2 regions of the Brevibacillus sp. NRRL NRS-603 genome follow, and region 1 is predicted to be linked to the other one. Evidence: riboswitches for the same ligand, from Rfam matches in the RefSeq annotation. Region 1 holds a riboswitch; the other holds the start of a gene.

Region 1 (4,290 bases):
CCCCCTTCATTACGACTGGTACAAACGGCTTCCTTTTTCTCGGAACTCACGTGATTTTTCCTGCATTCCAGCAAGGATGGCGGGATCTTGGGCAGATCCTTGTTCGTTGGCGATGTGACGAATGTCGTGCGATATTTTCATGCTGCAAAATTTAGGCCCGCACATGGAACAAAAATGGGCGGATTTGGCGGCTTCTGCTGGCAACGTTTCATCGTGATATTCGCGGGCGCGCTCTGGGTCCAAAGACAAATTGAATTGATCGTTCCAGCGAAAATCAAAACGAGCTTTGGATAAGGCATCGTCTCGCTGTTTTGCCCGCGGATGTCCTTTTGCGAGATCAGCAGCATGCGCTGCGATTTTGTATGCGATTAAACCGTTGCGGACATCCTCTTTATTGGGGAGGCCGAGATGCTCCTTAGGCGTTACGTAGCAGAGCATCGCTGTTCCGAACCATCCTATCATGGCAGCGCCAATCGCTGAAGTTATGTGATCATAGCCGGGGGCAATGTCTGTCGTGAGCGGCCCAAGTGTGTAAAAAGGAGCCTCATGGCAAATGGATAACTGTTTATCCATATTTTCGCGAATGAGATGCATAGGGACGTGACCAGGACCTTCAATCATGACTTGTACGTCGTGTTCCCACGCAATTTTTGTGAGTTCTCCCAATGTTTCAAGCTCCGCGAACTGTGCCTCGTCATTCGCATCCGCTATAGAGCCAGGACGTAGTCCATCTCCAAGGGATACACAAATGTCATAGGCCTTCAGAATTTCGCAAATTTCAGCGAAATGCGTATACAGAAAGTTTTCCTCATGATGGGCCAGGCACCATGCCGCCAAAATTGATCCGCCGCGAGAGACGATACCAGTAACACGGTTAGCTGTCATCGGAATGTAGCGTAATAGAACGCCAGCATGAATCGTGAAGTAATCGACGCCTTGTTCCGCTTGCTCAATCAAGGTGTCTCGATAAACCTCCCATGTCAAATCCTCGGCTTTCCCATTTACTTTTTCAAGTGCTTGATAAATCGGGACAGTACCGATTGGAACAGGACTGTTGCGGATAATCCACTCCCGCGTGGTGTGGATGTGTTTTCCCGTCGAGAGGTCCATAATGGTGTCGGCACCCCAACGGACAGACCAAATCATTTTTTCGACCTCTTCTTCCATCGAAGAGCTGACGGCTGACGTTCCGATGTTGGCATTGATTTTGACATGAAAGTTGCGGCCAATGATCATCGGCTCGCTTTCAGGATGATTAACGTTAGAAGGGAGAATCGCACGTCCAGCGGCGATTTCTGCCCGTACAAATTCTGGGGAGACACCCTCGCGGATGGCAACGTATTCCATTTCCGGTGTGATGATATTTTTTCGGGCATAATGAAGCTGGGTAACGTTTTTTCCTGGCTTTGCCCGCTTTGGTTTGTAGCCTTCTCGAGGGAAAGTGGGGAGGGTGGCAGCCTTTTCTTCGTTTCGGATACCGTCGTCGACTAGTTGTGGTTCGCGACCGACATACGTTTCCACATCATTTCGCTCATCGATCCATTTGTGGCGGATGGAAGGCAGTCCTGCTTGAATGTCAGGGACGTAGCCTGTTGCGGTATACTCGCCACTCGTGTCGTACACGCGAAGAGGAGGATTGGGGATGGAGCCAGACAATCCTTCAGTTGGTTGAAGGGAAATCTCGCGCATCGGGACACGGATGTCCGCACGACTACCTGTTTCGTATACTTTGCGACTGCCTGGAAAAGATGACACCAATGACATAAGAAAAACCTCCTTGTTTTGGTTGCACGAAAGCGAGAACCGTTTAGGGAGGCGAAAGAAACTGCCCGCGAAAAAGCGCCGCATAAACAATATGCGACGCCAACGCGAGAGTAGAGAAGAAACGGGTATCCTAAAGATACACGTATCTTTTCGTGTCGTATATGACATTCCTCCGCTGGCATTACCCAGTTCAGGTTCAACGGTCGATGGCACAGTACCATCCTCTCAGCCTGGTGAATCCCAAGCTCCCGTGCTTTTTTATTTTGGATTGCAAGAATAGGATAACGGGAAGTCCATTTAATTTCAAGGAAAACTTTCCATTGGGAAAATTGCAGGTGTGCAACACATTTTCCTCCCCCCTATACTCGTGAATCGGACTAAAACTGTTTCTGTAGACCCACATGATTCCTATCTGTTACGATGAAGTTCGAAAAAAAGCAACTGCTTCCAGCGCTTTGATTTTTCGCGTTGTCGAAGCAGGATGGAGAAGTATTTTGAGGTGATGAGGTATGGATGTTTATTCGGATCTAAAACAAGGAGAACGTGGAGCGTGGGTGAGTATTTTCGCCTACATTTTCTGCTCTGTATTAAAAATAGGAGTTGCGTATGTCACTGCGTCGGAAGCTTTAATGGCCGACGGTCTTAACAACTCAACAGATGTTGTAGCATCGATTGCTGTTTTGATCGGGCTGCGTATTGCAAGGAAACCACCTGATAAAGATCATCCGTATGGTCACTTCCGGGCGGAGACGATTTCAGCACTTGTCGCATCATTTATTATGCTATTTGTCGGAGTTCAGGTCGTTACGAATGCCGTACCATCCTTGTTTGATCCACAACATTCGGCTCCCGACCTGTTGGCAGGGTGGACAGCACTGGCAACTGCCGTCATTATGCTTTTCGTCTATCGCTACAATAAAAAGCTCGCCATCAAAACAAACAGCCAAGCACTTGATGCAGCGGCCGCTGATAACCGTTCAGACGCATTTGTCAGTATCGGGACGTTTATCGGGGTAGCTGGCGCACAATTTCAATTGCATTGGCTCGATCCATTAGCTGCTTTTGTCGTTGGTCTCATCATTTTGAAGACGGCTTGGGACATTTTCAGGGAAGCAACCCACCGATTGACAGATGGCTTTGATGAGGGTGAGCTTGCGGACCTGCGGGCTACGATTTCCTCGATTTCAGGGGTAAGGGATATCAGTGACATCAAAGCCCGTTACCATGGAAGCAGCGTTCTGGTTGATGTTGTGATCCATGTAGATCCAGGTTTGAATGTGGTGGAGAGCCACACCATTACCGAGAAAATTGAAGAACAGATGCGCAAGATTCACCGGATTAACGCCGTGCATATCCATATTGAACCATGCAGGAAGATGGCGCCTAGTTAGATTCCATCATGTGAAAACAAAAAACCTGTCCATTTTGTGGGCAGGTTTTTTTGGTGTAGCCTAACCAGAAGTAGCCTTCTTTTTGCGTAATGTTTTGGTTGTAGAAGTAGTCGTAGTTTTTTTCGGACTGGCCGCGGTCTCCTTTTTCGATGCTTGCTCTTTTTCAGACAAGGAGGCAGCAGTGGTGCGTTTTCGCGCAGGCTTTGACGGAGTCGGTTCTGGCTCGATTTTGATGGGAGCAGGGGCTTGACCAGCTGTAGACTCCAAGCTTTCTTTTAGAGCCTGCATGAGATCAATAACATTGGTTCTTGCCACGGTAGGTGCAGTGGCGATCTCCTGACCCTCCAATTTTTTCTCAATCAGTTTTTGCAGGTCGGATCGATACTCATCCGTATATTTTGCCGGATCAAATGGGAGCGTCATATTGCTGATGAGCTCAGTTGCCATCTTCAGTTCGTTTTCGGCTAACGGAACTGTGGCTTCCGGTAAGGCAGGCACTTGACTGACCGGACGTACCTCATCTGGATAGAAGATCGTTTCCAGCATGATGCAATGCTCATACAGTCGGATAACTGCCAGGCTTTGCCGATTGCGCATCGTCACCTGCGCAACACCGATCTTTCCTGTTTGTTCCATGGCGGATCGCAGCAAGGCGTAAGCTTTTTCGCCAGTGTCCTGTGGAGATAGGAAATAGCTTTTATGAAAATATACGGGATCGATCTCCGACAAGTCTACGAAGTCGATGATTTCAATGGCTCTGCGTGTTTCTGGCGTAATCGCTTCCAGATCATCATCGTCAATCATGACAAAATGTCCTTTTTCGTATTCGAAGCCACGGACGATCTCGCTTGTATCGACTTCGCGTTCGCAGTGCGGGCACATTTTTGCGTACTTGATCGGGGTATTGCACTCTTTATGCAGTTGGCGAAAGCGAATATCGCGCTCTTCCGTTGCAGTAAACATGCGAACAGGTATATTGACGAGGCCGAAGCTGATTGAGCCCTTCCACACCGTATGCATGCGGATACCTCCTTCACAGTTATTTTGTATAGTATCTGTATCCGCTTAAAAGAAGTGCCGAGGGAATTGAAGGTGGAAAAGTAAAAAGCCAGCCGATTCGATGCGGCTGGCTACG
Region 2 (4,290 bases), on a different contig from region 1:
ATTTCCGCAAAATTGGTTGTTGATCGAAGAGAACTTTCGCGTCCGCAAGCGTGCATAGTCATCTGGCGTACATTCCATTGCGGATTGTACGCCTTTTTTTCGAATGAAAAATCATGGTATGATGAAGAGGTCAGGAAGGAAAAGGGGAGAAATCATGGGAGAATGCAAATTGGATCACAGCCATGAGGACGTACTCAAAAAATTGGCAGAACAAGCTCCACATCTGTCGGAGTTGCGTGTGAGTCAATTCAAAAATCAGTTGAATGGCGAACTCAGCCAAGAGCGTCTAAACGAGCTGTTTCATTTATTGAAAAAGTATGACCTGGCAAGCCCAGAGGAGCGCCAAGAGCGCGAAAAACAAATGGATCACTTGTTTGGCTAAGCTTTTTACATACATTTTTCGTTTTACCCCTATAAGGGAGAAACAGGCTGGAACCATGTTTCCATGCAGCGAGGAGTAAAGATGGACGACAGACTCTATTATCAGGATGCCTATACAAGAACGTTCTCGGCTCAGGTGACGAGGACTGGTGTCGAGCAAGATGGGACACCTTACGCAGTACTGAATCAAACGGCTTTTTACCCTACCGGAGGCGGACAGCCTTCTGATCTGGGCGTATTGGAAGAGATTCGTGTGGTAGATGTGGAAGAGGTAGATGGTGAAATTCGACATCGACTGGAAGCACCCTTGTCCGAAAGCGTAGGGGAAGTAACGGGTCACATCGATTGGGACCGTCGTTTTGATCACATGCAGCAGCATGCTGGTCAACATATTTTATCCGCGTCCTTCCTGGAAGTGGTGCAAGCGGAGACCGTCGCCTTTCACTTGGGCAAAGAACGTGTCACCATTGATGTGCGACTGGATGAGTTGACAGCAGATGTATGGGAGAAGGTAGAAAAGCGAGCGAATCAGATTGTTCTGGAAAACCACCCCATCATTGCGCGGTTCGTTGATGACGAGGAATTGGCAACACTGCCCTTGAAAAAACAGCCGACCGTTACCGAAAATATTCGCGTCGTGATGATACCTGAGTTTGATTACAACCCATGTGGAGGAACACATCCAGCGCGTACGGGCGAAGTTGGGATGATCAAGATCTTGGGCTGGGAGCGACATCGCGGGAACATTCGTCTTGAATTCATCTGTGGCTGGCGAGCTTTGCGGGACTACAACCAAAAGCAAGCTGTCGTTCGTGATACGGCGAAGCTGCTCGCTACCAATGAAGGGGAACTGATCGCACAGACGGAACGCCTCCTTGCAGAACGCGACACCTTGAAGGCAAAATTGGCAGAAGTGGATAAGCAGCTCTTGGAAGTGGAAGTCAATCAACAACTCGCTGCTGCTAGCCAACTCGGTCATTCTCGCCTCATTATGTGTACCTTCACAGACAAAACCATTCAACAGCTTCAGCAGTTCGCACAGCTCGCTACTGCTCTGGCGCCAGATGCGATTTGCCTTTTGGCTGCTACTACCGAAGACAAAGTGCAAGTCATGTTTGCTCGTGGACAAGAAGTCAACGTAGCCATCAATCAAGTGTTGAAAGAAACCTTGCCAGTCATCAACGGAAAAGGTGGAGGAAATCCTGCAATGGCGCAGGGTGGCGGTCAGTCAGTTGTGGATGCGGAAGAAGTATTGCTGCATGCACGTAAACTGTTGGAAGCCTCGCTGATGTAAATGCATTCGATTCAATAAAAGGAGGAAACTGCGATGAACTGGAATCCGGGAGATATCGTTCGCGTTTCGCAACGAACTGGTGAATATATTGCAGAAGTATTGGAAATCCACGATTCGAAGTTGCTGGTAAAGGTGTTGGCAGTAACCAAATACCCGACGCAAGGCGATTTGCATTCTTCCTACGAAGTAGATGTGCCGCTGTTTCACCAGCGTCCTGCACTGTCGTACATGGAAAAATTCATGACGCCTGTCCAAGGGGTTATTCGTTATAATGGAGCGATTCCAGACTACAAGGAATCTGTGCGTCAGGCGATGGAGAGAGAAATGGAAAAGCTTGCGAAAATGGCAGCTTGGGCAGAGCGCTGTCTCGTTGAGCTGGAAAAGATGCATAAGGAAGCCTTTACAAACACGAAATAGAGTGGTACTGTAATACTCGAATGTACGACAATTGCATAGCATTACTACCAAACGGGGGCCAAGCAACGTTGGCTGAGATTGTAACGAGTGTGTTACTGACCGTTGAACCTGACCTGGGTCATGCCAGCGGAGGAAGAGGTATTTTGGAATCAGTATCACATGTCGCATCCGAGCAAAACTATGCTTGTTTGTGCACATGCATGATAAGATGACACTCAACCATCCGAGGCGGATGGTTTTTTTATGCCATTCGTCCGGTGAGATGAGATGGATATACGGCTTCTTCTGTTTGTCTGAACCGACTCAGGCAGGTGGGAGAAGCCGTTTTTTTTTCCAGTAGAAGGAGGTAATCAATGATTGTTCAGCTGAATGGGAAAAAAGTAGAGTTGGCGGAAGAGATCACTACAGTGCGGGCCTTGCTTGCTTCTTATTCCCTGCAAGAGAAGATTGTCGTCGTTGAGCGAAATGGTGACATTATTGATCGCTCTGCGTACGAACAAACACCGATTGCAGACGGAGATCGCATAGAAATCGTTCATTTTGTCGGAGGAGGATGATCATCATGATGGATACATTGAAAATTGGACCTTACGAGTTTCGCTCCCGCTTGCTGCTGGGGACAGGTAAATTCGCTGATTTGGATACACAAGGGAAAGCAGTAGAGGTGTCAGAAGCAGAAATTTTGACCTTTGCGATTCGTCGCTTGAATTTGGAAAATCCGCAAGAACCGAACTTTTTGGAACAACTCGATTTAAAAAAATTCACCCTGCTACCAAATACAGCAGGTGCCTATACAGCGGAAGAAGCAGTGCGTATTGCGCGTCTGGCTAAAGCATCTGGACTGTGTGACATGATCAAGGTCGAGGTTATTGGAGACCCGAAAACACTTCTGCCTGACCCGATTGGCACGCTCGAGGCATCGAAAATCTTGGTGGAAGAAGGCTTTATCGTGCTGACCTACACCAATGACGACCCGATTCTTGCTAGACGTCTGCAAGAGGTTGGCGTACATGCGGTTATGCCAGGTGCGTCACCAATTGGTTCCGGGCAAGGGATTGTCAACGAAAACAACCTCCGCTTTATCATCGAGGATGCGAAAGTACCGATTATCGTAGATGCAGGAATTGGCTCGCCAGCAGACTGCGCAAAAGCAATGGAGCTGGGTGCTGATGGAGTCTTGTTGAATACAGCGGTCGCACTCGCTGACAATCCTGTCTTAATGGCAGAAGCGATGAAGCTCGGGGTGGAAGCAGGGCGCAAAGGCTTCCTGGCAGGCCGAATCGCGAAAAAGCGTTACGCATCCGCGAGCAGCCCGACCGAAGGGATGATTGAGTAGCGTGGATCGACTGACAGAAGCGGTAGAATCGATTGCCAGCCGCAAAGAAGAGCTGTTCGCTCTATTGGCAGAGCTCGTTTCTCATCCGACTGTGAGTCCTCCCGCGCGAAACAGCGATGCCGCACAAGGAGTAATCGCCAACAGACTGCAAGCGATGGGATTCGAAGTGGATCGCTGGACGGTATATCCGGGAGACGACAATATCGTAGGACGGTTATCAGGGCGTGCCTCAACCCACGCAAACAGCTTGATTATCAACGGACATATCGATGTGGCTGAAGTCGGAGATGATACCGGGTGGACCTATCCACCTTTTGCTCTGACGCATGGCAAGGATGGCCGCCTGTACGGCCGGGGAGTTGCAGATATGAAAGGCGGACTCGCGGCAAGCTTGTTTGCGATCGAAATGCTGCGCGAACACGGAGTGGAGCTCCAAGGTGATCTGCTCTTTCAATCCGTCATCGGAGAAGAAGCAGGTGAAGCGGGGACATTGGTCGCCATCGAGCGTGGCTATCAGGCTGACTACGCCGTTGTAGTGGACACGAGTAATCTCCATATGCAAGGGCAGGGCGGGGTCATTACAGGCTGGATCACGATTGAGAGTCCGACGACGCTGCATGACGGAATGCGCGCACAGATGATTCATGCAGGCGGACGCGTTCGGGGAGCTTCTGCCATTGAAAAAATGGCGAAGGTGATCACTGCACTACAGGAGCTGGAGCGTGACTGGGCTGTCATGAAGTCCTATCCCGGCTTCCCGCCAGGCAGCAATACGATCAATCCCGCAGTCATCGAGGGAGGTCGTCACGCTGCGTTCATCGCAGACCGTTGCGCTCTCTGGATTACTGTTCATTTTAATCCG

Evidence for each region. A riboswitch is a leader RNA that binds a small molecule or an ion and turns the genes downstream of it on or off. The one in region 1 is predicted to bind thiamine pyrophosphate.
Region 2: another riboswitch for thiamine pyrophosphate. It lies ahead of thiS (sulfur carrier protein ThiS); the one in region 1 lies ahead of thiC (phosphomethylpyrimidine synthase ThiC).

The regions. Positions count from the first base shown of each region.
Region 1 covers NZ_PXZN01000010.1:37,550-41,839, reverse strand. The annotation lists gene thiC (phosphomethylpyrimidine synthase ThiC) at 10-1,764, opposite strand; TPP riboswitch at 1,914-2,026, opposite strand; gene C7R94_RS05645 (cation diffusion facilitator family transporter) at 2,274-3,155, shown strand; gene ku (non-homologous end joining protein Ku) at 3,216-4,175, opposite strand.
Region 2 covers NZ_PXZN01000012.1:494,657-498,946, reverse strand. The annotation lists gene C7R94_RS09505 (glycoside hydrolase family 18 protein) at 1-58, shown strand, start outside; gene C7R94_RS09500 (hypothetical protein) at 155-382, shown strand; gene C7R94_RS09495 (alanyl-tRNA editing protein) at 464-1,675, shown strand; gene kapB (kinase-associated lipoprotein KapB) at 1,709-2,092, shown strand; TPP riboswitch at 2,134-2,244, shown strand; gene thiS (sulfur carrier protein ThiS) at 2,446-2,649, shown strand; gene C7R94_RS09480 (thiazole synthase) at 2,655-3,428, shown strand; gene C7R94_RS09475 (acetylornithine deacetylase) at 3,421-4,290, shown strand, end outside.